DNA from 2 places in the Hyphomicrobium sp. B1 genome. Region 1 is predicted to be linked to the other one. Evidence: riboswitches for the same ligand, from Rfam matches in the RefSeq annotation. Region 1 holds a riboswitch; the other holds the start of a gene.
The links. Region 1 has a riboswitch for cobalamin ahead of RLW55_RS02935 (TonB-dependent receptor plug domain-containing protein). Riboswitches for the same ligand answer to the same signal wherever they lie in the genome.
Positions count from the first base shown of each region.

Region 2: it holds a riboswitch for cobalamin, as region 1 does, so the genes downstream of both, cobW (cobalamin biosynthesis protein CobW) here and RLW55_RS02935 (TonB-dependent receptor plug domain-containing protein) in region 1, are expected to answer to the same signal.

Region 1 covers NZ_CP134871.1:591,780-607,674, reverse strand. The annotation lists gene RLW55_RS02965 (PLP-dependent aminotransferase family protein) at 1-936, shown strand, start outside; partial or broken gene RLW55_RS02960 (PP2C family protein-serine/threonine phosphatase) at 950-1,495, shown strand; gene RLW55_RS02955 (serine/threonine-protein kinase) at 1,631-2,638, shown strand; gene RLW55_RS02950 (VOC family protein) at 3,157-3,519, opposite strand; gene RLW55_RS02945 (MarR family winged helix-turn-helix transcriptional regulator) at 3,587-4,015, shown strand; gene pncB (nicotinate phosphoribosyltransferase) at 4,119-5,423, shown strand; cobalamin riboswitch at 5,633-5,858, shown strand; gene RLW55_RS02935 (TonB-dependent receptor plug domain-containing protein) at 6,120-8,210, shown strand; gene RLW55_RS02930 (hypothetical protein) at 8,306-8,878, shown strand; gene RLW55_RS02925 (hypothetical protein) at 9,032-9,955, opposite strand; gene RLW55_RS02920 (alpha/beta fold hydrolase) at 10,090-10,974, opposite strand; gene RLW55_RS02915 (cation diffusion facilitator family transporter) at 11,249-12,211, opposite strand; gene lon (endopeptidase La) at 12,276-14,687, opposite strand; gene RLW55_RS02905 (Hsp20/alpha crystallin family protein) at 14,698-15,105, opposite strand; gene RLW55_RS02900 (hypothetical protein) at 15,266-15,664, opposite strand; gene RLW55_RS02895 (hypothetical protein) at 15,755-15,895, opposite strand, start outside.
Region 2 covers NZ_CP134871.1:145,622-161,516, forward strand. The annotation lists gene RLW55_RS00710 (precorrin-2 C(20)-methyltransferase) at 1-352, opposite strand, end outside; gene RLW55_RS00715 (precorrin-8X methylmutase) at 349-978, opposite strand; gene cobG (precorrin-3B synthase) at 975-2,243, opposite strand; gene cobN (cobaltochelatase subunit CobN) at 2,240-5,506, opposite strand; gene cobW (cobalamin biosynthesis protein CobW) at 5,506-6,543, opposite strand; cobalamin riboswitch at 6,654-6,838, opposite strand; gene cobU (bifunctional adenosylcobinamide kinase/adenosylcobinamide-phosphate guanylyltransferase) at 6,899-7,423, shown strand; gene cobO (cob(I)yrinic acid a,c-diamide adenosyltransferase) at 7,427-8,047, shown strand; gene RLW55_RS00745 (cobyric acid synthase) at 8,047-9,519, shown strand; gene cbiB (adenosylcobinamide-phosphate synthase CbiB) at 9,503-10,477, opposite strand; gene cobA (uroporphyrinogen-III C-methyltransferase) at 10,519-12,018, opposite strand; gene RLW55_RS00760 (DUF4340 domain-containing protein) at 12,136-13,152, opposite strand; gene RLW55_RS00765 (GldG family protein) at 13,165-15,195, opposite strand; gene RLW55_RS00770 (ABC transporter permease subunit) at 15,205-15,895, opposite strand, start outside.

The DNA.
Region 1 (15,895 bases):
ACGGCGGACCGGGGCTTGGCGGCTGGCTCCGACAACATCTGTCTGACGCGAGGAAGTCAGATGGGTATTTTTCTCGCAGCGCAGACGCTCATTAACCCTGGAGATACGGTCGTCGTTGAGACGTTGAGCTATCCTCCCGCACGGGAAGCGTTTCGGCGCGTGGGCGCGGAAATCGCGACGGTCCATGTTGATGATGATGGTATCGATGTGGAGGATCTTGAGCGGGTGTGCCGCAGGAAGCGTGTGCGCGCGGTCTACGTGACGCCGCATCATCACTTTCCAACGACGGTTTGCATGACGCCCGAGCGGCGGATGCGGCTTATTCTGTTGGCGGCTCAGTTCGGCTTCGCGATCATCGAAGATGACTACGAGCATGAATTTCATTTCAGCCATCAGCCGATGCTACCGCTGGCAAGCTTCGACACTGCCGGGCATGTCATTTATATCGGGTCGCTTTCGAAGCTCCTGAGTCCGAGTTTGCGGCTCGGATACGTTTGTGCGCCCAGGTCACTTATTGATCGGATGGCGGGAGAAGTCATGATGATCGACCGGCAGGGCGATCCGGCGATGGAGGCAGCAATCACGGAGCTGATCGAAGCGGGCGAAATCCATCGCCACACGCGCAAAATGCTTCGCCATTATATCGAGCGGCGGGCTAAGTTTGCTGATGGCCTGAATGGGGTCCTTCGAGGGAGAGCAAGATTCAACGTGCCTGACGGTGGTCTCGCCTTTTGGGTTCGCTTCGATGGTATTGACTTGAAGCGTCTGGTCGCGCGGTGCCGGGAGAAGCAGCTCCATATTCAAATGCCGGATGCATTCTCGTCCACCGGACAAGCGGTCGGCGCGCTTCGGTTGGGTTTTGCGAGCCTCGACGTCAAGGAACTGGCCGCCGCGACAGCGCGAATGGGTGCGGCACTCGCCGAAACGAAACGTTAATCGGGAAATTGTGATGGCGCGCCGCACGAGCACAGAGGTCAGCATAGGTTTCTCCAGCCACTGTGGTGCCCGCCTCGACAATCAGGATTTTGCCGCCGCCGATCTTGGTTCTGAGGAGGAGCGCGCACTTCAGGGCGTGCTCGTGGCTCTCGCCGATGGCGTCGGCGGCAGCAAAGGGGGTCGTATCGCCGCCGAACTTGCCGTTCAAAATTTCTTCGATGGGTTTCGTTCGCAAAATCCTCTGGGCAGTGTGGCTTCGGCGGCGACAAAGACCATGGATGGCTTCAATCGATGGCTGAACGCTCAGGCTCGAACACCCACGATGAAGGGCGCCGCAACGACCTTCACGGGCGTCGTCCTTCGCGGTCGAGAGGCACTTGTTTTGCATATCGGCGATAGTCGGGCTTGGCATTTGCGTGGTGCTGCGTTGGCGCTCTTGACCGAAGATCATGTTTCGATCAGTAGCGATGATAGGGCAGTTCTGTTGCGCGCGCTGGGGCTTGAACCGGTGTTGCGGCTAGACTTCATTCGGCAGTCACTTGACGATCACGATCGGCTCCTCCTCACGAGCGACGGCGTACACGGGGTCCTCACGCAGCAAGAGATCGCTCGATTGCTTTGCGCTCGAAAAAGTTCCCAGGCTGACGCGGACGCGATCACAGCCGCAGCGCTCGCTGCCGGATCGCAGGACAATGTGACCGCATTGGTCGTCGATTTCATTGCGCTGCCATCGGTTGATTTTGATGCGTTGGCGGCGGAAATGGATAGCCTCGCGATTCTGCCGCCTCCGGAAGAAGGAGAAACAATCGACGGTTACCGTCTCGAACATCTTCTCTCCGACGCGGCATACGCTCGTATCTTCGTCGCTAGAGATCGGGAAAATCGGATCGTCCTGAAATTTCCAAAAACGATGTTACTGTCGGAGGATGGTGCAAGGCTTGCCTTCCTGCGCGAGGGCTTTCTTGGGCGGCAAGTCGAAAGTCCCTATGTGGGACGCACACTAGCCTTGCCCGAAGGCAGTCAAAGCCGGCTCTATATAGCGATGCCCTTCTATGCGGGCAAAAGCCTCGAGACTAAAATTTCCGAAGAGCAGGTGCCCCTCCGCGATGCGGTTGCGATCGCACTAAAATTATCCCGCGGAGTTGCCTCGCTTCATCGGCGTGGCATCGCACATCGCGATATCAAGCCTGGAAACGTCATTTTGACGAGTGACGGAGGGCTCAAACTCATCGACCTCGGCATCGCACGCGTACCAAATTTTAAAGAACTTCCGGAAAATGAAGTGCCCGGAACCGCGAGTTATATGGCTCCCGAACTCTTCAAAGGAGAGCTTGGCGATGCCATCTCCGACCAATTTTCTCTCGGCGTCACGATCTATCGCCTCTTCACGGGGCATTATCCGTATGGAGAGACCGCACCATTTACTACGCCTCTTTTTGGGCCGCCCATCCCCGCTTCTCAATACCGTCCTGAGATGCCGGCGCGATTGGAGGCCGCAATCATGAAAGCGATTTCCCTGCGCCGAGACGACCGCTTTGCAGACGTGGAAGAGCTGATCTACCAGCTTGAAACAGGGATGCTGAATGTGTTGCCGCCACGAAATGCGGTGCCGCTGTTCAGGCGCAATCCGATTCTTCTTTGGAAATGCATTTCCGCATTGCTTATCGCTGTCGCGATCGTCGAGTTCCTCCTTATGAGATAAGGTGAGGTGCGCTTGGCCCCGCCATGTGGAGAATTGCTCAGCTTTCGGACCGGAGCGAGCAAGGGGCGGTGTCTGCTTTCTCTGTTGATCGCAAAACAAGCGACGGGGTTCCGAGTTAGCGTGATGACCGCTAAGGGTCGTGACGAGGCTTCGATCCTTTAGCTATGCCGCCCACTCGTAATCCGAATGCGGACAGCAACGGATGGGCGCAGTACTGTGGCTCCGCATTCGGCTTAGATGTCTGATCGCGCGCTAAGTTCGCTGCTTCGCTTAAAACGCAGGGAATTTGGTTTGCGAGACACGAGTTCGCGTCAGACCGTCCGCACCGCCAGTTTTGACTACCCTTGCGAACGACTGATGCTTGTGCCGCAGATTTCCCTCTTTAATCGATTGGGTATGGGCTGGGGCCGGTGGAAATTGCTTTCCGCTGCATCTGGAATCTTGAGATCACGTTTCCGCCGCGCCTCGAATTTGTCGAAGTCTGCTTTCGCGATTTGCAATGCCTATCCATTAGCGTGTCATGCGGTATGCGCCGTGATCGTGTAGCCAAATGGATCGCGGAACGCGAAATACCTTCCGAATGGGCCGTCCTTCGGCGAGAAGATGATGGGTGTTCCTGCTGCCTCTAATTCTTCGTGCAGCGCGTCGGCATCATCGCAGGCGAACCATAGCGCAATGCCCCAGCCCAATTTTCCTTGAGCGGCTTCCAGATCCATCAGCGGCTTTCGGACCGCAAACGGAACAGGCTTGCTGTTGAAGACGACCGCTTCGGGCGTCTCTTGCAACAGGGGCAGGCCCAACTTGTCGCCATAGAAGGCTCGGGCAGCTTGAAGGTCTTCGGTTTGGATGGCGATAAAATCGGGTCCAGTCAGTCTGCTCATCGTTGCCTCCTTGGCGTGCGGTGATAATATCAGTCACCTGATATAATATAAGGCGGCTGATATTGCAATGAACAAGGACATGACCCCGCTGCTGGGTTACCGGCTGAAGCTTGCTCAGCATGCCCTGCATCGCCGTTTGGAGGAGGCTTTAAAGCCCCTTGGGCTCAATCCTGCGCAATATGCGGTGCTCGCCCAATTGAATGCGAGGCCGGACCAGACCAACGCGGATCTTGCGGAGCGCGCATTCATAACGCCGCAATCGATGCAGGGCGTTTTGGCGAAGCTGGAAGGATGGAAGCTCGTGGAGCGCCGACAGGACGCTCATCATGGTCGCCGGCAGCTTGCGCGTTTAACGCCCAAAGGGCGTCTGAAGGCCGAGGCGGCAAATGCTGAGGTGATGCGGATTGAGGAGGTTCTTGAGGCTGCGGTCTCTCCAGATACCGTGACGGATGCCGTAGATCTGATGAACCGGCTTCACAATGCCATGTGCAAATAGAACTGTTGGAGGTATGGCGCTTCAGGGCTTATCCACTATTGCTGCTGATAACTTTGGCGTTTGCTGTAGCTCATCATTTAGCGCATCATCTTAGATTGACATCATGACCGTCACCGACATTGCGACGCGTACCTACAATCACAATTTTCGGCTCGATCCGATCATCCGCAGTTTACTCGATACCGATTTCTACAAATTGCTGATGCTGCAAATGATCCGCAAGGTCCACCCGGAAGTGCGGGTGACTTTCTCGCTCATAAACCGCTCGAAGGATGTGCGTCTTGCCGACGTCCTCGATGAGGGCGAGTTGCGTGCTCAGCTCGATCATGCACGTGCCCTACGTTTCACCAAGAAGGAGCTCATCTGGCTCGCCGGTAACAGCTTTTACGGCGAAACGCAGATGTTCGGTGCGGACTTCATCGCGTGGCTCGCCGATTTTCAGTTGCCGGATTATGAGCTTCGCAAAGTCGATGGTCAGTATGAACTCGATTTCGCAGGGCCTTGGACCCACACGACCATGTGGGAAATTCCGGCGCTGGCGATCGTCAACGAACTCAGGTCGCGCGCCGCGATGCGCGCCAAGGGTCGCTTTGCGCTCGATGTGCTCTACGCGCGCGCCAAGGCGAAGCTCTGGCAGAAGGTGGAGCGGCTGCGCGCTCTGCCGGACGTTGTCGTTTCCGACTTCGGCACGCGGCGTCGGCACGGATTTCTATGGCAACGTTGGTGCGTCGAAGCACTGAAAGAAGGGCTGGACGGACACTTCATCGGAACGTCGAACGTGCTGCTTGCAATGGATGCCGACTTAGAAGCTATCGGCACCAACGCTCACGAATTGCCGATGGTGGAAGCGGCTCTTGCAGATAGTGACGAGGACTTGGCGAAGGCGCCCTATCGCGTCTTGGAGCAATGGCGGCAGGAATACCGCGGGAATCTGCTGATCGCGTTGCCCGATACTTTCGGAACCAAAGCCTTTCTGGCGCGTGCGCCCGATTGGCTTGCAGGATGGACTGGCTTTCGCCCGGACAGCGCGCCTCCGATCGAGGGCGGAGAACAGATTATCGCGTGGTGGAAGGCGCACGGTGTCGATCCGCGCGGAAAACTACTAATCTTCTCCGACGGTATGGATATCGACAGTATCGAAGACACGTATCGTCATTTTCACGGGCGGGTGCGAACCAGCTTCGGCTGGGGCACCAATCTCACCAATGATTTTCGCGGCTGCGATCCGGACGGCGCTCCTGGTCTTGATGCGATCTCGCTTGTCTGCAAGGTCACGCGCGTCAATGGCAAACCGGCGGTCAAGCTGTCTGACAATTCCGCGAAAGCTACGGGAGAGTCTGCGGAAATGAAACGCTACGAGCGTGTCTTTGGAGTGGAGGGTCGTGCTATTCATCCAGTGCGCGTGTGATGGTCGAAGCACTGATCTCGAAAGGTTGCGAAGAAAGAAAAGCCAATCCTCGCCGGTCGTAATCATCCTTGAAAAATATCCAGGGAGATACATCCGTATGCTGAATTTGTCCGATTCCCGGAAGGCAGCGGCAAATGCATTGCAAATCCGCAAAACGCGTGCTGCTGAATTTCTTTAAATCCCGGATTGACAGCTCGGCCGACTTATTTCTTTATCGTTGGCGTGACGGTTGGCCCTCGGCGAAAGCTGAGCGGTCATGAAAAGGGAACGCGGTGCGGCGCTTCTTGCGCCAATGCCGAGACTGCCCTCGCAACTGTAAGCGGCGAGTCGGCTCCGACTAAAGCCACTGAAGATCTCGCAATAGAGATCCTCGGGAAGGCCGGAGAAGACGCCTGAGCCGCAAGTCAGGAGACCTGCCGGCACAAGCTGCCCATCTCCCGTGCGCAGGGCGCGGTAGAGCGGAAACCCGTAGCGGCGGCTGTATGTCAACCGGTGGGCAACCACTTCGGTCGTGCAGGTCGTTATGCTGAGCGGATAAAAACTTTCAAGTGTGCAGATATTCATGGGACGCAGCTTTCAAGAGCCGCGTCGCAGCGTCTGCGCGCTCGTATCCCGCACATCTGCAGATCGAATTGGAAACTCACCCCGATTTCAGCGACCGGGGGTCTCATGCTGCGTGTGTCAAGACGGCGAAAAATGCGGATAGCGTTCGCCTTTGCAACAGTTGGAATTTTAGCTCAGGAAGCGAGCGCGCAAGTTCCAGCTTCGCCGAATACCAAGTTGCCGGCGGTCAACGTCATGGCAGACGACGACAGCGATGCGCCGTCCAAAAAGGTCAAGGCGCCGGCAGCGGCCCAACAGGTTTCAACGCCGGCCGCTTCGAATTCCAGCGATTCTTCGACGACCGTCGATTCCTCTGACATCGCGGTGTCTCCAACGGGTACGCCCGAGCCCGTCGATCAGATCGGAAGTTCCGTCACAGTTATCACCGCAAAAGAAATCGCGGCTCAACAGCGCCGCACGCTGCCTGACGTTTTGAAGATGGTTCCCGGTCTTAACATCGTGCAGACCGGCGGTCCTGGCGGTCAGACGTCGGTGTTCATGCGCGGAACGAACTCCAATCACACGAAGATTCTGATCGACGGCATCGACGTCAGCGATCCGACCACACCCAATCGCACGTTCGATCTGGGCCAGATGCTCGCCATGGATATCGAACGCGTTGAAGTTTTGCGCGGTCCGCAGAGTGGTCTTTACGGCGCGGATGCGCTCGGTGGCGTGATCCTGATTTACACGAAGAGGGGCTATGGTCCGCCGAAGGCGACCGCAATGATAGAGGGCGGCTCTTTTGGGACGTTCAATCAGGCTGCGAGCATTAGCGGTGGCACGAACAAGTACAACTACTACTTCAATGTCTCGCATTTTCGCGCCGACGACATCCCCGTGACGCCCGAGAATTTACTTCTTCCGGGAGAGCAGCGTCATTCGAACCGATACGATAACTGGACCTACTCATCGAAAGTCGGTGTCGATATCACCAAGGATGTGACGGTCAATCTCGTCGCCCGATACACCGACGGCACGCTGCATTACACGGGTGACGCCTACGATCCGTTCACAAACACATCCTATCCGGCGCCATATCAATCGGGTTCCGACGTCGATGATTTTTACTCGCGCAGCGAAGTAGTCTGGCGCACGTTCAGCAATCTGACGAACTATTTCGGCATCAATTATTCCAACTCTCATACCGATAATATCGACCACGTCAACCTCACGGGCAACAGCTACTATCAGGGTGACCGGGTTAAGTACGATTGGCGCAATGTTTGGAACCTCGCGCCGGGCTATACGCTGGTTACAGGCGCCGAACATCAGATCGAGCAATTTGATGGCCGCCAGATCAATGAGGTCTTTTCGGGCGGTGGTTCTTCCTATGAGGGCCAGCGCACATTCGCCGAGGAGTGGAACAACGGTGTCTATACGGAGCTTCAGGCTGAGGTCATTCGCAATCTCTTCGTCGCGGCGAACGTGCGCTACGATGATAACGAGAACTTCGGCGGTCACACGACGTGGCGTGTCGCGCCGGCCTATGTGATCGAGAGCACAGGAACCAAGATCAAGGGCAGCATTGGCACGGGCTTCAAAGCCCCGAGCCTCAGCCAGCGGTTTCAGGATTATCCCGCTTACTTTTTCTATGGAAACCCTGATCTCAAACCGGAGGAAAATACCGGTTACGATGTCGGCTTCGAGCAAGCAATTTTCGGTGGCCGCGCACAGTTTGGCGCGACCTACTTCCGGAACGACATCACGGATCTGATCGAGAGCACTTACGATCCAACGACCTTCGTTTCAACGTATGCCAATGTCGGTAACGCGAAAACGGATGGCGTCGAAGCGTTTATTTCAGCGGATTTGACGAAGGATCTTCGTATCCGTGCGGATTATACCTACACGCAGGCAACCAACGAAGATACGGGCGGATGGCTTCTGCGCCGCCCGCACAACAAGGCGAGCGTCTCTCTCGGATGGGCGCCGACGGACAAGCTGCTCCTGACGGGGGCGGTGCTCTACTACGGTGACTCGCTCGACATCAATCGCGCGACATTCGAGAACGAGATCTTGCCGAGCTTCACGGTGGTCAACGTCGCGGCCGACTACAAGCTGACCGACAATATGAGCATCTACGGCCGCATCGATAACCTTTTCGACGAGCACTACGAGATTCCTGACGGCTTCCTGGCGACCGGCATCGGCGCCTATGGCGGTATCAGGTTTACGAACTAAGCGCTTCTCTGGCGGGCGACGGCTATGGTATTTACGGATAGCCTCCCGTCCCGGCGCTTTCGTCCGCCAGAGAACGATTTCAGAAGGACATGACAATGAAATTTGGTTCCCGATTTGACGATCAAACGTTTTCCTCATCGCTTGCCCTGAGTGCCATTTGGGTGGCGCTCATCGCAGCTTTGAGCGTTGGCGGCAGCTTCGCGTTCGCCTGCGCCGCGCCGCTCGCCGCTATTGCAGCGCTGGCGGCGACACGAATGGATGCCCGCACGGGATTGGCGCTCGTCGTCACGGCATGGCTCACCAACCAGATCGTCGGTTATGCGTTCCTGAGCTATCCGGACACGTTCGAGTCGTATGCCTGGGGCGCGGCGATCGGCGTCGCAACGATCGGTGCATTCGCTGCTGCTCGGCTTGCAACTGGGATGACCCGCGCTTGGCCGGTGCTTCTGGCCGTCTCGTTCTTGCTGGCTTTCGCGGCCTATGAGCTGGCGCTCTACGTCGCAGGCATCCCGCTCGGAAGTTCGGATGATGCCTTCTCTGTCGCAACCGTCGCCAGAGTGTTTGAAGTCAACGCCCTTTCGTTTGTTGGGTTGTTGATTCTGTCCGTCATTGCGAGCCGTTTCGCTCGCCCGTTGGTTTCTGCGCAGCAAGCTCCGCGCACGGCGTGAACCATCTCGACTTCTGTTGACCTCGGGACGACGATGCCGTCATCCCGCGGTCAGCTTATAAGGCCAATTCGCCGGCGTGGCCGGTAACGCGGCTCACGCGCGGCGAAGTGCGGGAGTGTCAGAGGCCCCGGGGGGCTCCGCATTCTTGTCACCTCAAGGGGTGACGAAAACGATCGGGCAATTGACGTTTGCAACGCCTGGGCCGAGCAATTTGGCGTTCTGCGCGGTATCCAGATTGCTGACTTTCGACCAATCGGAATTGTCGTAGACGTTGACCGACCACAGCGGCGAATAACCTTCTTCGCCCGGAAGCGTGGCAGGGACGTTGTGGGTTTGCGGGGAGTTGGGTTCGCTGCGGAAACCCGAACCTGGACCGCCCTTCGGCTCATTGGGATTGACATTGAAAGTTACGTAGATCGGCGAAATGGGGACGTCCGCCCCAGCCACAGAAAGCGGCGCTTCGTTGAAAGCGAAATACTTCGCAACTTTGCCCTTGTACCAGGCGCGCTGCAGTTCGGCGCTCTCACCGTTCAGACGTTGTCGCGCAACCGATTTGTCGGGAACCACAGGCATGTTGAACAGGGTATCGGTTTTCTCGATCGTGTAACCGGACTGGCGCAATTGAGTTTTATCGGTGATTGAATTCACCACATAATCGGATGGAACCGAGACTTTGTAGACCTGGCGGAAATCGTTATAGCCCTTTTCTCCCGGCAGATTATCGATGATGTCGAGCTGACCTGAGATCGGGCTTTTCTCACCCTTGCGATAGAAGACATAAACGGGAGCAGGGGTCAGATTCTGGACATCGAAATTGTAATAGCGCACCGGCTTGCCCTTGGTCGGTGACAGTCCGGTGGTAATGAAAGGGCCTTTGTCGAAATCGACGGGCTTATTGGGGCCCGGGATGCCATTGGTTGAGGTGCGCAATTGCAAATGCGCCGCCTTGGCGCTGAAGCGATCTACGGCGACGATCTGTGCCTTATCGGGATTCTTGGCGTGAGGCTTTGCCTGCGCGACGCTGCTTCCTGCGGCGATCAAGACGCCGGTTAATATGATTGCGATGCGGGGGGTCATCGGATGCTCCGGGTTGAATTCTTGGAAAGCTGAGCGAACATGAGAGATCGCGGCAAGCATGACTGCCCTGCCATCGAGCACTACGTGCATTGGGATCGGTTTGTTACTTGCCGCCCGGAGGGTGCCGCCGCTTCTTAGGGCGCGGCCCGGTCGACACGTTTCGCCAGGAATTGGAGTATCAGACGAGCGATGTCGTCATTTTTCTCGTCCAGCGCGAAGTGTCCTGCATCAAGCAAATGTATTTCGGCATCGGGTAGGTCGCGCTTGAATGCTTCGGCACCCGGCGCAATGAACGAGGGATCATTCCGTCCCCACACCACCAGCGTCGGCGGCTTGTGCGCCCGCAGCCACGCTTGCCATTCCGGATAGGATGTGACGTTCGTGCGATAATCGTAGAGAAGCGCGGATTGTATGGCGTGCTGTCCGGGTTTTGAGAGATGAGCGTACTCGTCCGTCCACGTATCCGGATTGTAACGCTCCGGATGCGATGTGCCTAAGGTGTGGCGCTGCTCGGTCGCTGTCCGCGAAACGAATGCTTCAAATACCTCGGGGTGGGATTTCGGATCGGACCAGTACTTTGCGATAGTCGCCCACTTGGTTCCCAGACCTTCCTTGTAGACGTTTGCGTTCTGGATGATGAGCGACTTTATGTGCTCCGAATGCGCGAGCATGATGCGGAATCCTACAGGTCCACCATAATCGTGGAGATAGAACGAGTATGTCTTGATATCGAGTTGATCGAGGAACGCGTCCATCGTGTTCGCTAGATGATCGAACGTGTAAGCATAAGCTGACGGTGGGGGCGCGTCGCTCTGGCCGAAGCCCGGAAAATCCGGTGCGATCACATGATAGCGCGTCGCGAGCAGAGGAATGAGCGTGTCGAACTCGCGAGAGGACGACGGAAAGCCATGCAGCAGAACGATCGCCGGTGCGTTCTTCGGGCCGGCCTCGCGATAGAATATGCCGATGCCGTCGATCGCAACGCGGTGATAAGTCGTCGAAGCGGACGTCGATTCCAAGGGAGCCCCCTGCGCGGCATCGGCCGCCAAGAAAGAGACTGCGAGGGCGAGGATAATAAAAGCTTTCACGGTTCGTGTCCTCGTTTCATGAAGGAGGCGGATTGGCTGGACCGGTAGCTTGGCAGGCACCCGCGAAGGGTTGGGATCACTGGGAACATACAGAAGCGTTACGTCGCCGCCTCGATTCGCGTTACGCACACCGCACGCAGTCCCGCGATCGCAAGGTTTTGGCTGTTTAAAGGTCGACGTCGCCGCCGTTTCCGCTGTTGCGCCGTCAGCCGGTTTCCTCGCTATTGCCGTAGAATTCTGCGCGCATTTTTTCGAACGTGCGGCGCGTCTGCGGCTTGATGAAGAGCGATATGACCTCCGGGTGCATGGCGCGAATTCGCTCTTCGAGACGGACGACGGCGGCTTCGATTTGAGGCGTGCGAAGTTCGTCGGAGAATTCTAGGCTCAGTGCGACCAGAATCTGATCGGGCGCCAAATGCAGCGCGAAGACGTTATTGGCGCCGTCGACGCTCTGTTCACTGATCGCGAGGGAGAGGATCGAACTGATCACTTCATCGCTGGCGCGTTCGCCGATAAGGAGCGCCTTGTTCTCGCGTGCAAGGACGGTGGCGGCGATGGCGAGAACGATGCCGATGAGAATCGACGCTGCGCCATCGACCCAGGAAATATCCCAATGCTGTGCGGCGAAGTTTCCGGCCGCCGCAATTGCAATGCCGATGAGCGCTGCAGTGTCTTCGAACAGCACCATGAACGAGGGTGGATCTTTGCTGTCGCGCACCGTTTCCCAGTATCCGCGCCGGCCCTTCAGCTTACCGAAGCGCTTCAGCGCAATCCACCAAGACGTACCCTCGAAGACCGCCGAGATCGCCAATACGATATAGTTGACGCCAGGATTGGTGATGGGATTCGGCTCGATGATATGATCGATGCCTTCGTAGATGGACACGCCGGCGCCGATCGCGAACAGCAGCAACGAGACGATGAAGCTCCAGAAATATAGTTCGCGGCCATACCCTAGTGGATGTGTGTCGTCGGGGCGGCGACTGGAGCGGAAATAGCCATAGAGCAGCAGAGCTTCGTTGCCGGTGTCGACCAGCGAATGAACCGCTTCGCTCAGCATCGACGAGCTACCGGTCACCGCCGCAGCAACAAATTTTGTGGCGGCGACCAGTAGATTGCCGATCAGGGCGGCGTAGACAACTCTTTTGGAAAGTGCGGTTTCGCTCATTTGCCGTATGGTTGCTAGAGCTTGGCCGCAATTGCAATTCCCTATCGCTTGGCGAGCGGCAGTATCAGCTTTCCACTTTCTCGGAAGGCGCGCTTTCGAGCGCTGCAGCTACAGCATCGTCGACGCGTTCGAGCCAGATGAACTCCAGGTGCTTGCGGGCATCCTCCGGGATGTCGTCGTAGTCTCGGCGATTGCGCGCGGGTAGCATCACGCGGGTGATGCCGGCCGCGGCTGCTGCAACAACTTTCTCCTTGATGCCGCCGACCGGCAACACGAGCCCGCGCAGCGAGATTTCGCCAGTCATTGCGGTGTCGCTGCGGATCGTGCGGTTCGTCAGCAGCGAGACGAGCGCCATGAACATCGCGACGCCCGCGCTCGGGCCGTCCTTTGGCGTAGCCCCGGCGGGGACGTGCACATGGATATCGTTTCGTTCGAAAATGGCGGGATCGATACCGAGCGAGGTCGCGCGGCTCTTGACGAGCGTCATCGCCGCCTGGGCGCTTTCACGCATGACGTCTCCGAGCTGGCCGGTCAGGATCAGGCCGCCTTTGCCGGGTGCGCGGGTCGCTTCGATGAAGAGGATGTCGCCGCCGACGGGTGTCCAGGCTAGGCCTGTCGCGACGCCCGGAACGCTGGTGCGCATGGCGACTTCGTTCTCGAAGCGTGGCTGTCCAAGCGTCGCGCTGACGTCCGCGACGCCGATATGGACATGCTGGGTGCTGCCTTCCGCGATCTGCACGGCGGCGTGGCGGAACACCTGACCGATATCGCGTTCGAGATTGCGGACGCCGGCCTCGCGCGTGTAACCCCGAATGATGGCGGCGATTGCATCGTCGTCGATGTCGGCCTGCTCAGGCTTCAGGCCGTTGGCTTCGAGCTGGCGCTTTACGAGATAGCGGCGGGCGATCTGCAACTTCTCCGTTTCCGTATAGCCGGCAAGGCTGATGATCTCCATGCGGTCGCGCAGCGGGCCAGGAATTGTGTCCAGCATGTTCGCCGTTGCGATGAAAACGACGCGGCTCAAGTCGAACGGCACGCCGAGATAGTTGTCGCGGAAGGTGCTGTTCTGTTCAGGATCGAGGACCTCCAGCATCGCGGCTGACGGATCGCCCTGGATGCCGCGGCCCATCTTGTCGATTTCGTCGAGCATCATGACGCAATTGCGCGCCCCGGCTTTCTTGATGCCTTGAATGATGTTGCCCGGCAGCGCGCCGACATACGTGCGGCGATGGCCACGGATTTCGGCTTCATCGTGAACGCCGCCGAGGCTGACGCGTACGAACGGGCGGCCCATGGCGCGCGCGATCGACTGGCCGAGTGACGTCTTGCCGACGCCTGGGGGACCAACGAAGCACAGGATCGGAGCCTTGCCCTGAGGGGCCAGCTTACGTACCGCGAGATATTCGATGATGCGCGTCTTGATCTTTTCGAGGCCGAAGTGATCTTGATCGAGGATGCGCCGGGCTTCGGCGATGTCGATCGGCTTTACTTCCGGCAAGCTCCACGGCAATTCGATCAGCCAGTCGAGATAGGTACGGATCATGCCTGCTTCGCCTGCCGCTTCCGGCATGCGCTGATAGCGTGCGAGTTCCTTCTTGGCCTGGCTCTCGACTTCGGGAGGCATTTTCGCTTTGGCGATGGCCTCCGTCAGCTCGGCGACCTCCTGCGATTTGCCGTCGCCTTCGCCAAGCTGGCGCTGAATGGCGGCCATCTGCTCGCGCAGCACGGCTTCGCGCTGACGCTCGTCGAAAGCAGCTTTGGTCTGGCGGCCGATTTCCTGGGTGAGACGCATGACTTCGATGCGCTCGGCAAGGAGCGCCGAGACGCGGTCTATGCGCGTCGAGAGGTCGACAGTTTCGAGGATGGACTGCTTCTGCTCGGATGGGATGTCCATGTAGCCTGCCGCGAGATCGGCGAGGGTGGCCGGGGATGTCGCGTTCTGGATCGTCGCGATCAGTTCCGGCGGCGCCTGCGGCAGAAGCTGAACGGCTTCGAGCGCCTGGGCCTGCAAATTGCGGAAGCGCGCTTCGATTTCCGTCGAGCGCGTTTCGGGCTCGGGAATGTTGACGACGCGAGCCACCGGGAACGGGGTGCCGGGAAGGAAATCCAGGATGCGAATGCGCTGCACGCCTTGGACGACGATGTGATGCGTTCCGTCGGGCGCCGCGATGTAGCGGACGATGTTGGCAAGTGTGCCGACACGGTGCAGATCGTCGGGGCCGGGATCATCGTTTTCCGGATCGCGTTGCAGGACGATGCCGATCTGGCGTTCCTCACGCACGGCCTGCTGAACTGCGGAAATGGATTTCGCGCGACCGACGGTGATCGGCAGAATGAGGCCCGGAAAAAGCACAAGCTTGCGAACCGGCACGAGGATGAGTGCGTCCGACGGTAGTGCAATGTTCGGCGTAGCGCCCTGACTCGAAGGCGCAGAGCCTTCCGAGGTGGGTGGGTTCGTCTCACCGAGTGTCTTCATTGGGAATCCCTCAACCGGCCTTGGTCAGCGAAAAGACAAGGCAGCCATTTTGTACGAACTGCTGCACGACGTAGCGGCCCGCCGGCAATTGAAGGCGGCGCTCGAAGCGGCCCTGCGGCAGTTCGAGGCGGTGGATGATTGCGTCGCGAAGCTCGCGCGGCAGAACACGGCGTCCCGAGACGACAAGAACGCCGTTGTCGATGGCGGCTGTGACGTTGTCGGGATCGACGCCCGGCAACGCCACGAACACCAGGATTTCGGTTTCGGTCTCCAGAACGTCAATAGGCGGTTCCCACGAAGGTTCGTTCGCTGGCCCCGAAGGCTGCAGCCGGAAAAACTGGCGATGCATGCGTTCGGCGCGGGCGAGGGATTCGACGGCCTCGGACAACATCCAGCTCATCGGGTCTTTGTTCGACATAGATACTTTTTCCCTTAGGGATCGGTCCGTCGACGTTTTTGCTCGTTGGAGGGGAAATCTAGCGCGCTATCCGCGATCTGTCGCTATCCGCGCCGCCGTTAATCGGGCGTTTTAGCAATGCCGCGAAGCAAGCCGCTATAGGAGGCTCGACCCATCGTAATTAGCTGACGCGGGGCGGTTCCTGGTGGTCTTCCCAGAAGAATTTGCGTGCCAACGCCAGCACCTCACCGTCCGTGGGATGGCCGAGCGTTTCGACGCCTTGGATCTTTGCCTTCAGCGCAGGTGCGTGCTGTGCGATATGGTTTACAAGGACGTTCTTTTCGTTGGCCGGGCCGGTGACGAGAATGGCTCCGGCATCTGCGAGCGCATTCGTGACATTTTGCAGAAATTCCTGATCTTCGCTCGCGTGGCCGCTGCCGATGGAATTCGCCTTGTGATGGATGTGGCGGACAGGATCCTTGGGATGGACAACGATGGTATCGGCCTCTGAAGCGCTGAAGTGGAAAACGCGGGCTTCGTGGTGATCGATCCAAACGACAGCGTGGAAATGGCCTGACATGAATTCTCCCATTGGGCTGGCCTGAAGGGCGGAGTGCCTGACTACGATCGCCTGTCCTGCGCGGCGGTCGTTTGCGCTTTGTCAAAGTCCTTAAGGCGCCGTCGCCTCAACAGGTTTTGTTGCGTGTTTGGCCGTGCTCTTTTTCTTTGAGGTTTTCTTGGCTTTAACGGCTGTCCCGGCGCTGCTTGCCGTCTTTGCGGACTTGGTTTTGGCGTGAGCGGCATTGGCGGT
Region 2 (15,895 bases), 450 kb from region 1:
ATCCGTAGAAAAACGGATCGCCCTCGCATAGCAACGCCACATCTCTACCGCCTTCGAGATGAGCGACAATCGCCGCCGCGCTCTCTTCGTAGAAATCGCGGATCGCCGAAACGTACCCATCTTCTCGGAAATCGATCTCGGTCGTCACCGGATATTCGAACGCCGCCTCGACAACATCGGTGCGGATATGAGCATTCGCAATGGTTCGCGCGTGTCCCGTGCGTCCCGCCTTGCGGAAATGCGCAACGACCGGCGCTGAACTCAGGACGCGCACCGCCTTGAGCGTCATCAGCTCCGGATCGCCAGGCCCCAGCCCGACGCCGAACAACGTGCCGGATTTAACCTCGCTCATTCGGCCTCGCTTGCGAGCGCATTGACCGCTGCTGCAGCCATCGCGCTTCCGCCTTTGCGGCCTTTGACGATTGCAAATGGAACGCGCCCATCAGCCGCCAGCGCCTCCTTCGATTCGGCCGCACCGACGAAGCCAACCGGCATGCCGATGACAGCCGCAGGTTTTGGCGCGCCCGCATCGAGCATTTCGAACAGCCGGAACAGCGCCGTCGGAGCATTGCCGACAACAACGACGGAGCCCGCAAGCTTCGACCGCCAAAGCTCCATGGCAGCGGCCGTGCGCGTATTGCCGATCTGTGCCGCGATCTCAGGTACGCGCGGATCGCGCAGCGTGCAGACGACGTCATTCTTCGCCGGAAGGCGCGCACGCGTGATGCCATCTGCGACCATCATCGAATCGCAGAGGATCGGGGCCCCCGCTTTGAGCGCCGCCTCAGCACCGCGCGCAAACGTCGGTGACATCACAATATCGCGGGCTACCTCGACCATGCCGCAGGCGTGGATGATCCGCACCGCGACGCGCTCCTCGACCGGTGACAATCCGGCGAGATCGGCCTCTGCCCGGATGATCGCGAACGAGCGCGCGTATATCGCCGCTCCGTCGCGAATGTAGTCTTGTACCGTCATACTACGGGCTCCAGGATCAAGCGCGAAATCGTCGTGCTCATGTCGTCAGCATTGATCGTATCGTGTACGCGCATCGAATCCGCTGAACCGTCTCTGATGATATCGTACCGGCCGCCACGGCCGACGAGTGTCAAACGTGCTTCCGTCCGCCGCGCGCACCCCTTCTCGCATCCGGAAATATGCAGCGAGCAGCCGTGCAGCGAACCCTCAAACGTGTCGGCAAAGCGCTGCGCGTCCCGCCGCGTATTGGCGCGTGCATTTTTGCACCCAGGCGAGCCCGGACAGACATCCATCGCGAGCCGTATATCGTCTTCTTGCACGATCAGTCCTGCGGCATTGGCGTCCCGAAGCAATTCGTGCGCATGCATCGCATCCTGCAGTGGAAAGACGAGCACGCGTTCTGGGCTTGTGCGAACGTCTTCAGCGCCCGCCACTGTCGCGTGATCGCAAAGCGCGGCAAGCTGATCAGCAGTAATCCGCCCGAAGGGAAAACCGACGCCAGCTCCGAACACGCTGTCGTTCCGCTGCAACAATCCCACAGGCACACTGTCTGCAGCCGCTTCACCCAGGGGCGTCGGAAGCGGCAAACCTGCCATTGCAAATACCCTTGCGACGCCGAACTGAGCAACCGCGTCGCGCATACGCCGAAAACTCGCGTCATTTGCCTTCAGCTCGATAAACGCCAGCGCCAGACGATGCATGGCATCGACGACCTCTCCGCGCGCAACTTCGCAGCCCATCCCAATCGCACCATCGAGCACGATTGAGAAACAATCATCGCGCACGGACATCATGATATCCGCGCTGCGTCCGCCGATGCGCGGCGTCGCCACGCCTGAAAAACTGAAACCGAATTTTCCGGGCAGAGACCATAAGCGCGCATCTCGCAGTAGGACCGTCTCCAACGCTGCCGCGAGATCGCAAATATCCGCGCGCCGCGGATCAAGCCCGCTCAACGGATCGACGACGACGTTGCGCACGGCCTCCGCGTCCGCAGACGGATCCAGCAAACCTGCCGTATCCAGCGCACCGAGAAGCACTGCGAATGCGCCGTCACTCACGCCTCTGATCTGCAGATTGCCGCGATTAGTCAAATCAATATCGCCGGACCCAAACTGAGCGGCGATCGCACCGATGGCTCGCAACGAACTGAGCGAAAGAGCGCCCGCGCGCGGACGCACACGCACCAGAAGCCCGTCGCCCGAACGCATCGGACGATGCGCGCCTGGGCACCAGCCTTTCCTCAAATGATCCGCCGACGTCATTCCGCTGCCTCGCGCGATGAACCGTCTTTGTTTGCGAGTTCGCCGATATCGTTGCGTCGCGGCTGCCAAAGCCCGCGCGCAATCGCCTCCTCGAACCGGCGCCGCATTGCCGCGATTGCGTCGGGGTTCTCGCGCGCGAGAAATGCTGCGACCACTGGGTCACCGAGATATGCCTCGTAGAGCCGCTCGAAGCCGCCGTTGTCGACGGCCCGCGCCGTCGCCGCGAAGGCGAATGCCGCGTCAACGCTCTGCGCCATCTCCGCGCCGCCGCGGAAGCCGTGACGCATCTGGCCCTCGATCCAGCGGATGTTCGCAGCGCGCCCATGAATCACGCGGGCACATTCTTCCTGCAGCGTGCGAACGCGCGGCGCATCTGGCATTGCCGTATCGCCATGATAAAGCGCTACGCGATCGTTTCCGAGAGAAGCAGCGGCAGCCGCGAACCCACCTTCGTGTGCCGCAAAGTCACCGCCGGTTAGCAAATCAATCTCGCTGTGATCCTGCACATGCACGAAGGCGTCTGCCGATTTCACGCGTCTTTCGAAGCCCGCGCTCGTCGCTTCCGAGCCATCGCCGCGATACGCCGACAGTGTGCTGGCGAGATACGACCGCCCAAGATCGTCACGCTCGCTCCAGTCGCCGCGGTCGATGTGCTGCATTACGCCGGCACCGAAGCTGCCGCCAGCCGGTCCGAAAATGCGATCGAGCTTTGCTTCGGACGACGAGGCCTGGCGCAGCGGATTATCGCCGACATCTTCTTCAAGACTGGCAACGAGCGCGACGGCGCTATCAAACAACGCAAGTTGCGCTCCGAACATATCGCGGAAAAGTCCTGAGATCCGCAGTGTCACGTCAACACGCGGACGGCCAAGCTCCGCCAATGCCTCGGTCTCGACGCCCGTCACGCGATAGGAGCGCTGATCCCAGACGGGGCGGACGCCAAGCAGCGCCAGCGCGGTTGCGAGTTCCTCGCCGCCAGTACGGAGCGTAGCGCTGCCCCAAAGATCGAGCACGATCGCGCGGGGCCATTCGCCATGATCGGAGAGATAGCGATCGAGGATAGCTTTCGCCGCACGCTTGCCGTTCGCCCACGCCGTTGCGGTCGGCACGCTGCGCGGATCGACGCTGAAAAGATTGCGTCCTGTCGGCAGTACATCAGATCGCCCTCGGCTCGGCGCTCCAGCAGGACCCGGCGCGATGAATTTTCCAGCAAGCGCCCGCGTGATCGCTTCAAGCTCCCCCTTATCGAGAATATGTAGCCCGTCGCGGATCGACAGCTCTTTCACATCGCACAGAAAGGCGTCGATGCGCGTCAACGCTTCGCTCGCCGCCATGCCCGCATCGAGGCCGCACTGGGCCGCAATTCCGGCACGAATGGCGGCATCGACGATCTGATCCGACAGAACCTTGCGCCGCCTCGGATCAAGACCTTCCGCCGACGCGAATTCATCGACCAGCCGTTCAACCTCACTCAACGGCCCCGACAGACCGGCATCCGTCATCGGCGGCGGCTTATGTCCGAGCGTCACGGCAGATAGCCGCCGCTTCGCCTGCGCCGCTTCGCCGGGATCATTGACGATGAACGGATAGATCATCGGCGTAGGACCAACCAGCGCGCGCGGCGCACACGTTTCGCTGCCCGCAACGGCCTTGCCCGGCAGCCATTCGAGCGTGCCGTGCGCGCCGAGATGAATAAGCGCGTCGATCTTTGCGACGTGTCTTAGCCAGAGATAGAACGCGACATAGCTGTGCCGTGGCGGTGTCGCCGGATCGTGATACTGCGCCTTCCGGTCAAGCGCCTGCCCGCGTTCCGGCTGCAGTCCAATCAAAAGACTTCCGCACGGCGCGACACGAAAGCGGAACGTGTTAGCAACGAGTGCGTCATCATCTTCTGGCGGTCCCCAGGCGCTGACGACGCTTTCTTTAAAGGCTTCTGGCAGCGCATCGAATGCTGAACGGTAAGCATCAAGCTGCCACCCGATTGCCTGTGCTGGATCGAGTCGCGCCACAAGATCGCGACTGTCCGACGGACGATAGGCGACGTCATAACCCGCGTCTTCGAGATGCGACGCGATCCTGCACGCGCTCTCAAGGCCATCAAGTCCAACCGCGTGCGCGATCTGATCCGGCCGCCCCGGATACGTCGAGAGCAACAGACCAATGCGAAGATCATGGCGCGAGGCTGAACGAAGCTTCGCCCAACGCGCGGCAAGCTCGGCAACATGCGAAACGCTTGGCTTATAAGGCACATGGCGCAGCAACGACACGCCGAGTTCCGTCCCCAGCGTATCCGCTTCCTTGAACGATACGACGCCCGCAAACAACCGTCCGTCGAGCTCCGGCAAAACGACGTGCATCGCAAGGTCAGCAGCACTGAGGCCGCGCTGCGACTTCCCCCAAAGCGTAAACGTTGAATTGGCGAGCGCGACCTGCAAGACCGGACAATCCGCAACGTCGAGCGGCGAGGCATCCGCGCCGTCGCGTGAGGCAAACGCCGTCGCATTGACGATGACGCTCGGCCGGAGACGTTGCAGCTCATCCTGAAGCCAAGCCGCGGCATCCGCTGCCTTCAGGCTTGGAACGTAGAGCGCCGCCACTGCCAAGCCGCGATCTTCAAGCGCGTCCACCAAAGCATCGACTGGCGCAACATCGCCCGCGAGCAAATGTGAGCGATAGAAAACAACGGCAGTCGCCCCGAGCGCATCGTCGGTTTGCGCGCTTTCCCGATAGACGCCGAAATTCGGAATCTCTCGCGGCGATGCAATTTCTCCACGCGCGTCGCGTTTGCCGAGCGTCGCCAGCAAAGCCATGCGTGTATTCTCAATGCCGCCAACATCGAGCAGAGCCTCAAGCCGCGCCAGCTCATCCGGACCAAGCGTCGACAACGCCGAGAGTCGAATGTCCGGTCGCCCGTCGCCTGGCACGATAGCAAGTGTGATTCCCAGTTCGCGGCAGCGCCGCCCGAGTTGCTCGCCGCCATACCGCCAATAGTCGAGGCCGCCCAGCAGGCGCACGAGCACGGCCTTCGAACCTTTCAGCGTCGCGTCGGCAAACAGATCGACCGACATCGGGTGGCGCAAGGCGTTGAGGTTTGCGATCCGCACACTCGGTTGCGTGCTCTCGGTGCCGCGAAACGCAGCCGCCGCCATCGCAAGGTCGGAATCGGAGAACGACAGAAAAACGATATCGGCCGGTGCGAGTCCGAGGTCTTGAGGCGCAGCGGCCTCGTCAAGTTCCCGGCTCTCGCGAACGACGATATGCATCATGCAGCGCCCGTCAGGGTCCGAGTGATGCCGTCGCGATCAAGCCCCTTCTGACCGATGACGACCAGCCGGCCCACCCGCGCCTCGCCCGATTGCCATGCACGTTCGTAACGCGTGTCGATCCGCTCGCCGACCCCTTGCAAAAGGAGCCGCATTGGCTTCCCGCCAATGGCCGCGAAGCCCTTTACACGCAGCACGTCATGATCGTTGGCGATCGCTTTTGCGCGCTGCGCAAGATCGTCGGGCGACGATAGCTCCGGCACTTCGACGATGAACGTCTCGAAATCGTCGTGATCGTGTTCCGGTTCGGCATCGTGATGCGAAGGTCGAGCGGCGAGATCATCTTCCGCAGCTGCCGAAATGCCGAGCAGCACATCTGTCGGAACGACCCCATTTTGCGTTGCCACGATCTTGATTGCCCGCGGCACCATGCTGCGAATGTCTTGCGCGATCAAAGTCGCGTCTTCCGGCGAAAGATGATCGCACTTGTTGAGCACGACGAGGTCGGCGCAGAGCAGCTGATCCTCGTAAACCTCTTCCAGCGGATTTTCATGATCGACGGACGGATCTGCTTCGCGCTGCGCCGCGACCTTCACCGGATCGTCGGCGAAGCGACCGGCGCGCACGGCCGGGGCATCGACGACCGTCACCACGCCATCAACCGTCACACGATTACGGATATCCGGCCACTCGAAGGCTTTGACCAGCGGCTTCGGCAGCGCGAGGCCTGACGTCTCGATAATGATGTGCTCCGGCGCGGGCTCGCGCGCCAAAAGCGCTTCAAGCGTCGGAATGAAATCGTCAGCGACGGTGCAACACAGGCAGCCGTTCGTCAGCTCGATAATGTTTTCTTCCGGGCAATTCTCAACGCCGCACGACCGGAGGATCGTCCCGTCCACGCCGACATCGCCGAATTCGTTGACGATCAGCGCCAAGCGACGGCCTTGCGCGTTCTCAACGGCATGGCGAACGAGTGTCGTTTTGCCCGCTCCCAAAAAGCCGGTGACGATCGTGACGGGGACCTTGCGCGTGCTCATTGCCCCGCCTCCACAGACATTGAATTTTCGGAAGACCGGCCAGACGCGCGGTATAGCGCGCGGGATATTCTGAAGTGCATCTTAACCTTTCTCGCCCCACCGGCGATAAGTTGGAAATCTCGTTGACGGCAGGTCTCCTGGCTCGCGGGTCTTGGCATTAGGCGACCTTCCCGGGCTGTTGCCCAGTGGCGTTCTCGCCTATGCTCACCGCGCACAGTTGCGGGGGCAGCTGCGGAGTAAATACCGCATTCCCTTTTGAACCCTCTTGCGAGGGACCGTCGTCCCAATCGATAAGTGAGCCCACATCTTACGTCAATCGCAATAGCGGCCTCTGCGGCACGACCGAAAGTTTATAATGACGACTTTGCACCTCCCGCAGCTGACCCTCATCCTCGGGGGCGCCCGGTCCGGCAAAAGCGCTTACGCGGAGCGCCTTTTGACAGGCATTCCCGGGCCTTGGGCTTATGTCGCCACGGCGGAAGCGTTCGACGACGAAATGCACAGCCGCGTCAAGCACCACAAGAGCCGCCGCGGCGCGGGATGGGTCGATCACGAATCGCCCCTCGAAATCGCCGACGTGCTGGCCAACCGCGTTGCAGAGCTTCCCTCTCTGGTCGATTGCCTGACGCTCTGGACCTCCAATCTGATGCACGCCAACCGCCCCGTTCCGGAGGCAAGCGACGCATTGCTGGCCGCCGTCGCCAAACGCGTCGCGCCCTGTGTGATGGTCTCGAATGAGGTCGGCCTCGGTATCGTGCCGGACAACGCGCTCGCCCGCGCCTTTCGCGACGAAGCCGGCCGCCTCAATCAGAAGATCGCAGCCGCCGCCGACAAGGTCATTTTCGTCGCCGCCGGACTGCCGCTGACATTGAAAGGCTGAGCCGTGAGCAACAATCCCACCACGGTCGACGACGCCGAGCGTCACAAAGCCAAGATGGCAAAGCGCAAAGCCGTGCAGGATGCCGAGGTCGCCTCGAAACAGATCGAAAAAGGCGTGCTGCTCGTCCACACCGGCCCCGGCAAAGGCAAATCGACGGCCGCATTCGGCCTCGTGCTGCGCGCGCTTGGACACGGCTGGCGCGTCGGCGTCGTCCAGTTCATCAAAGGCGCGTGGAAGACCGGCGAACGCGACGCGCTTGAACGCTTCGGCGATCAGATCTCCTGGCACACGATGGGCGAAGGCTTCACCTGGGAAACGCAAGACAAGGCCCGCGACATTGCCGCTGCCACGCGCGCCTGGGCGAAGGCAAAAGAACTGATGGACGATCCATCCATTCGTCTGCTCATTCTCGACGAACTCAACATCGCACTGCGTTACGATTATCTGCCGCTCGATGACGTGCTCGAAACGCTCCGCAAGCGGCGGCCCAATCTTCATGTCGTCGTCACAGGCCGCAATGCCAAGCCGGAATTGATTGCGCTCGCGGATGGTGTGACGGAAATGGGCGCCGTGAAGCATCATTTCGCCGCCGGCATCAAAGCTCAGGAAGGCATCGAATTCTGATGCCTGCGCGCGCGTTGATGTTCTCAGGCACCGGCTCCGACGTTGGCAAATCGCTGATCGTCGCCGGGCTTTGCCGTTTTTTCTCCAACCGCGGGGTTCGCGTCGTTCCGTTCAAGCCCCAGAACATGTCGAATAATGCCGCGGTCACGGCCGACGGCGGCGAAATCGGCCGCGCCCAGGCATTGCAAGCGCGAGCCGCGCGCGTTGCGCCATCCGTGCACATGAACCCGGTGCTGCTGAAGCCCGAGACCGAAACCGGCGCGCAGATCGTCGTACAAGGCAAAATGCGCGGCTCGGCGAAAGCGCGCGATTTTCAATCGAAAAAGAAAGAGCTTCTGCCTGCCGTTCTCGACAGCTTCGCGCACCTCAGAGCGAACGCTGATCTCGTTCTCGTCGAAGGGGCAGGCAGTGCGTCCGAGATCAATCTCCGCGCCAACGACATCGCCAATCTCGGCTTCGCACGCGCCGCCGACGTTCCGGTCGTACTGATCGGCGACATCGATCGCGGCGGCGTCATCGCCAGCGTCGTCGGCACACGCCACGTCCTCGATCCCGACGACGCGGCCATGATCCGCGGCTTCATCATCAACAAGATGCGCGGCGACCCGACGCTCTTCACCGATGGCATGACGGCGATTGCCAATCTGTCCGGCTGGACGCCGCTCGGCCTCGTGCCGTTCTTCCCCGACGCTCCCAAGCTGCCTGCCGAAGACGCGCTCGGATTGCGCGACCTCATGAAAACATCGAAGTCCGGCGGTGAAACGAAACTGAGCATCGCTGTGCCGTTGCTGCCGCGCATCTCGAATTTCGACGACCTCGATCCGCTACGCAACGAACCTGGCGTCATCGTCGAACTGATCGAACCCGGTCAGCCGATTCCGGTACACGCCGATCTCGTTCTACTGCCGGGCTCGAAGACAACCATTGATGACCTAACAGCCTTGCGCGCCGCAGGCTGGGACATCGACATCAAAGCGCATGTTCGCCGCGGCGGCCGTGTGCTCGGGCTGTGTGGTGGCTATCAGATGCTTGGGAAACGCATCGCCGATCCGAACGGCATCGAAGGCCCGCCGCGCGCCGTCGATGGCCTCGGCCTTCTCGATATCGAAACCGAGTTCGGCACCGAGAAAACGCTAGAGCGCGTTTCCGGCACGCTTACGGGTTCCATAGCGCCGTTTGAAGGCTATGAAATGCACGTCGGCAAAACGACTGGGCCAGACACCGCGCGCCCCATGGTGACCTTCCCCGACGGCCACCTCGATGGCGCCACCTCGCCAGACGGCCGCGTCTCGGGATGCTACATTCACGGCCTATTTGCGTCGGACGCTGCACGCCGGACCTTTCTGGCCTCTTTGGGCATGGAAACATCTGCGCTCAGCTACGATACAGAAATCGACGCCATCCTCGATCGCTTTGCCGAGCACCTCGCCCAACACATCGCAATCGAAGAGCTCCTCAGCCTGGCAAGATGATTGCGATGAGCAGCAGACTGCCGACCATGACGCCCCAAGCCGTCGTCGTCAGCCGCAGCGCAGCGCGAATATCTTCTGCTGTTGCATCGCGCTTGCCGTCGCCCATGTAGGCATCTTCAACGCGCGTCTCGCCGTAGACCTTCGGACCGTTGAGCTTCAGCCCGAGTGCGCCCGCGAGCGCGCTCTCCGGCCAGCCCGCGTTCGGCGAACGATGCTTCGATGCATCGCGGGCCACAGCTTCGAGCGTTCCCGCCACCGACGCACCCGGCGTGAAGATGCTCGCCAGCGCCAGCAGCAGGGCTGTCAATCGCGAAGCAGGAAGATTGACGAAATCATCAAGACGCGCTGACGCCCACCCGAACGCCTCATGCCGCGGCGTCCGATGCCCTATCATGCTGTCAGCCGTGTTGATGGCCTTGTAAACGACAAGGCCCGGCAGCCCCAAGATCGCAAACCAGAACACCGGTGCCACGATGCCGTCGGAGGCATTTTCAGCAAGGCTTTCGATAGCCGCCCGCGCCACGCCGTGCGCATCGAGCGTTTTCGGATTGCGCCCGACAATGCGGCCGACCGCTTGTCGCGCATCGTCCAAACCATATTGATCAAGCGCACGGGCCACATCTTCGACGTGCGTGTAAAGACTCCTGCTCGCAATCAGCATAGACGCCAAGAGCGCTATGAAAAACGCCCCGAAGGCAACGTGATCGAAGTACTGCTCCAACGCCCAGGCGATGACACCGGTAATGACGATAAGAATGCCGAGCGCCAACACGCCCTTGTTGCGCCTGACTTGCGAGCTGTCGGTTTCCCGATTGAGCTTTTTATCGAGAAAGGAAATGAATCGCCCGATCCACGATACGGGATGCCCAATACGCTGATAAAGCCAGTCCGGATATCCGAACGTGGCCTCAAGCGCGAGAGCGCCGACAAGGACGAAGAGCGTTTGTGCGGCTGTCACGGGCGGCTATGCGGGCAGGACGTGCAGAGCACGCCACGTCATCATGACTGCCCCGGCATGGCATCGAGCGCCGCAACGATAGCATCGGCCTGCTCCGAGACATCGCGAACAGTCGCGTAGCGCAGCGCTTCTCCGACCATCACAAGCACCGGACCGTCCGGATGCGCCGCATGAAGCTCAGCCGCGATGGTCGCGACGGTCGCTATGAAAACCTGCTCGTCCGGTCGCGTCGCATTCGCAACCGCAATCGTCGGCGTATTGGGATCGAGGCCGTGCACCAGTGCCACGTCGGTCAGTTCCGCAAGCGTGCGCTTTGGCATGTAGATGACCGTCGTCGCCGCGCTGTCGGCAACTGCGCTCCAATCGATATCTTCCGGCAGATGTCCGCGACGATCATGCGCCGTGATGAACTGCAGCCGCCGCGCGTGATCGCGGTTCGTCAGCGAAACTTTGAGGCTGGCGGCCGCACCCTGCGCCGACGTCACACCCGGCACGATGCTGATCGGAATGCCCGCGCTGCGGCAGGCCTCGATCTCCTCTCCCGCGCGCCCGAAAATCAGCGGATCGCCAGATTTGAGGCGGATCACCTTGAGGCCCTCGCGCGCCAGCGAAACCATCGTCGCGTTGATGTCCGGCTGCTTGCAGGATGTGCGATAGCCGCGCTTGCCGACGTCGATCATCCGCGCGCCGGGCCGGACGAATTCGAGGATCGGCTTGGCCACAAGATCGTCGAACAGCACGGCATCGGCGGATTGCAGCGCCTTCAGCGCCTTCAACGTCAAAAGCTCCGGATCGCCCGGACCGGCACCAACCAATGTAACCGTTCCCATTGGCACGTCGGATGCCTTTGGCTCGTCAGCTTGCACGCTGGCCCGCTCCGCTATCGATCCGGCTTCAAAATAGCGGGTCTCGAACGGCGTGCGCGGCTGCCAACCGTAACGTTGCAGCTCCGGATCGAGATGCTCTTCCTCCGGCCAGCCGAGCAGAAGATAGCCGACGAGCTTCCAGTCGGCAGGTGCATCGAGCGCCTTTGAAACCTCCGCCGGATCGATGATCGACACCCAGCCCAACCCAAGTCCCGCCTCGCGTGCCGCAAGCCACAGCACCGTCACCATGCACGCACACGAATGATCGAGCGTCTCGGGCATCGTCTGCCGGCCGAGACCGTGGCCTTGCAAAGCGCTCCTGTCGCAAAACACCGCGAGATGCACCGGCGCGGCATCAAAGCCGGAGAGCTTGAGCCGGTTATAAAGATCGGCCTGATCCCCGACGTAGGCTTCCGCCGACCGGTCCCGTGCCACTTGGAAATTCTTGATGATGGTTGAGCGCGTCTCGGCCGAACGCACGTTGACGATGCGCCACGGCTGGCTGTTGCCGACCGACGGCGCCAGATCTGCAAGGCGCAGAAGGCGGTCGATCAGCTCGTCAGGAACCGGGTTCGGCCGGAAACGGCGGACATCGCGGCGCCAGCGGACGAGTTGCTCGAGCGAAGCCCGGCCGTCCTGCTGCTGATTGTGGTCGCTGGTCTTGCGGTTGGTCATGGTGAATAAATGCGTTCGGTCAGAAATGCCGTTGCGGCAATCCCGACCTATAGCACCATTCGACGCCCGCCGCGCAAGCGCTCGGCTTTCCGGCCCGAAACCTGCGGCGTTACGGCGTTATGACCCTGTATTTTCCAACAGATCGTCTTGTTTCTTAAGCAGGCCCGACACCTTCGCCACCGGAATCTTAAATTCCCAACCGGTCGTCAGCGCCGCGATATCATCGGCCTGCTTCTTAGCGTCGCCAGTGCCTGAAGGCGTGACAATGACCCAGGCCTGCTTGCCGTCCGACTTGACGTCGAGTTGAATTTTTAAGCCCTTGTCGGTTTCGTAGGACACCTTCCCAGCGTCCGGCAGCGTCTCGGATTTGTCCGCCTTACGCACACCTTGGAAGTCGACATAACTTGCGGACTCGATGATCTCATCGACCGAGTTCACATACTTCAGCTTCTTGCCGGCCGGCATCTGCGCCAGCTTATGCGAACCGTCCTTCTCCGAATCGATCTGATAGGCCGGTTGCCCCGCAACTTCGATCGACGCCGTCTTGATCGAATTCGTCGGAATATCGACGACGCGCGTCTTCACCCAATCGCTGAGCTTGGCTGACGCATCGATCGGCCGGTCTGCGAGCCAGCTCTGATCGGTCCCCGGCTTGCGAACATATGTGCCGTTCTTGTTGGTTCCGAACGCATCCGCCTTACTATTGCCGGCCACGATCTCGCCAATGGCGTGTCCGCTCGCATCGAGAAACCGGATCAGCCGCGACGAGCTTGTTTTCGGATCGCCGAGACCGAGAATAGGCAGCATATCCTTCTTCGCCGTCTTACGTTCGACGAGCGATGCTTCCGACGCATTGAGCAGCAGCTTGCGGACGGCTTCGACATTCGCCGGGTAATCTTGCTGGCTCGCGACCACCCACTTGCCGTCCTTCAGCGCAAGCTTGATCGTATTGCCGCCTTGCTCGACTTCGATCACCGCGACTTTATTTTCCGCTGGAGTGAGCGCCGGCAGTGCCGCTTCGCCGTGGATGATGGCGGTCGGCGACCAAGGCCGCGACGACACGAATGCCGTCACCGCAACCGCCAGCGAAAGAATAGCTGCACCGAGCAGAGCTACGAAGGTCTTGGGCTTCATCGCGCGTCCTCCTCAGCGTTCGTTCTTCGGTGTCTTGCGGCGCTGGCGTGTCCGTTGCCACGACACGCCGACTGCCGCCATGCCGAGCATCAACGGCACGAGAGCGATGTTCGCGAACTTCAGCCAGCCGCCGAGGTTATCAATGTCCTGGCGAAGCGCGAGTTTGACATTGCGGAGTTCACGCCGCGTATCGACCATCTCGCCGCGGAACTTCTCGACGGTCTCCTGTTCCTTATCGGAAAGGATCGCGCTGCCGCCATTCCCCGAGGCTTGAATTTTCTGCAGCTCCGCTTGCGTGGTCTTCAGCTTGTCTTCCAGCGCTTCTTCCTTCGCACGGAATTTCTGCTCTGCGCCCCGGCGCAGATCTTCGACCAGCGTGAACGGCCGGTCTTTGACGCCGCGCCCGCGCAGCGCGATGAGCGCATTACTGCCGGAAAGATTTTCAAGCGCCCCGACAACAAACGCAGCGTTGTGCGCCGTTGGAATGGCGACGTCCTGCCCGAGGCTGTTGTTCACCCAGAACTGATCCGCCAGAATGTCCGTATCGGCAACGACGATGACGTTGATCTTGCCCGATTTGACTTGGTCGCTTTTGGCGGTGTCCGAAGCCGCGGCGGGTACTGCATCCTTTTTCGCCGCATCCGCCGTTGAAGTACCGGCTTTACCAGCAGACTTATCTTTCTCGTCTTTCTTGGCCGCTGCATCCGCGGCTTTTGGCGGACCGTCCGGGAACGCCGACATCACGTCGCCCGAAAGGCGCGCTGCAAGCACGAGCTTGTGACCGCCGGAAACGTAATTGCGCAACAGAGCAAGCGGATCGGCGCCATAGCCGACATCCTTCACGTTGACAGCCTCGGCACTGTCGCTTGTCTCCAGAATGGGAGAGAAGTCGACCGTCGCGCCGTCTTTCTTGCTCAAGAAGCCTGCCGACGCGACGTTGATCTGATCAATGCCCGCCGACAGCACGTCTTTCGGATTGATGCTTGATCTGTCGAGCCCAAGCCACGCGACAAAGTCGGTGACCGCAGGCTGCCCCGTCTGTGGGTTTTGGAACTGTACGCGCCTCGCGTGCTTGATGTCCGTCGCAACCTTCGATCCGTCGTAGTTTACACCCCAGCCAGCGAGAAGTTTCGTCAACTCCTTCTCGCCATTGCCCTGGTTCTGCAGAAGTTGCATCTCCGCCGTATCCGAAACCGGATCGGTGAAGATCAAGACTTTGCCGCCTTTCAGCGCGAATTGATCGATGGCGTAAGCGGCATCCGGCGTCAGCTTCGTCGGCTGCGCCACCATCAATACGTCCAGACCGGCCGGAATTTCCTTCACATCCTGGTCGATGGGTTTGACGTCGAAGAACTCGCGGATCTGCCCCATCATCAGCCACGGCTGCGTCTGTTGCTGCCGCATCGGCGACTTGCCGCCGTCGAGAGGCAGCGACGTCATCAAGCCGACGGTGCGCTTCTTCGGATTGGCAAGCGAGTAAATAAGCTTCGTGACATCATATTCGAGATACGACTCGCGGCTCGGATCGAAGAACGGAATGACCTGCTGATTATCCGTCGCGTTTGTCGCGACGAGGCCGAAATATCCAACGTCGCCATCCGCATTGAGGCGAAGCCCTCTAAGGCCCCCTTCGACAGCTTTGTCTTCCGCATCAGAGAACGGTTCGGGATCAAGGATAGTAAGCTGCAGCTTGCCGCCCGAGATATCGCGATAGCGCTCGAACAACTCACGTACACGATCGAAATAGCGCACGATATCAGGCGAGGCGTCGGCAAGGTTTTTCGAAAAATAGAGCCGCGCCGTGATCGGCTCGTCGATCGACTTCAGGATCTGACGCGTGCCGTCCGAAATCGTGAATAGTCGATCTTGCGTAAGGTCGGCGCTCCACGCCTTGAGACCGATCGTCGAGGAAAGGTTGACCGACAGTAGGATAACAGCGCCAAGCGCCAATCCGCCCCAGGCAAGCGTCGATCTCTTGAATGACGAGAAATAAGCCACCGTCGCTTTCAATGCGCCGGCGACGGGTCCAAACCCGTTCGACATGGCCAAACCTCACTGCGCTTTCTTCTGGTCGATCGCGATCACCGTCGCGAACAGCCAGAAAACGATCATCGAGAAGAAGAAGATGAGTGTCGGTAAATCGAGAACACCACGCGTGATCTGCTCGAAATGCGAAAGGAAACTCATCGACGAAACGGCAGACGCGAAGAACGCCGGCGTCCAAGCCCTCAACCCGCTCTGCACCATCTCCAAGCCGCTCATCGTGAACAGGAAGCAGATGAGCGACGCGACGATAAAGGCGATGACCTGGTTCTTCGTCAGCGTCGAAACGAACGAGCCGATCGCCAGAAACGCACCTGCCATCAGAAAGCTGCCGATGTAGCTCGTTAGAATGACACCATTGTCCGGATCACCAAGAATGTTGACCGTAATCCAGATCGGAAACGTCAACACCAGCGCGAGGCCGATAAACGCCCATGCCGCAAGAAATTTGCCGAGGATCGCTTCAAGCGGCGTAATCGGCAAAGTCATCAAGAGTTCGATGGTGCCGGTCTTGCGCTCTTCCGCCCAAAGCCGCATCGCCACCGCAGGCACGAGCAGCAGATAAAGCCACGGATGATAGGCGAAGAACGGAAACAGATCGGCTTGCCCGCGCTCGAAGAAATTGCCGACATAGAACGTCAGCGCACCGGTCAGGGCTACGAAGACCGTCAGAAACACGAGCGCCAGCGGCGTCGCGAAA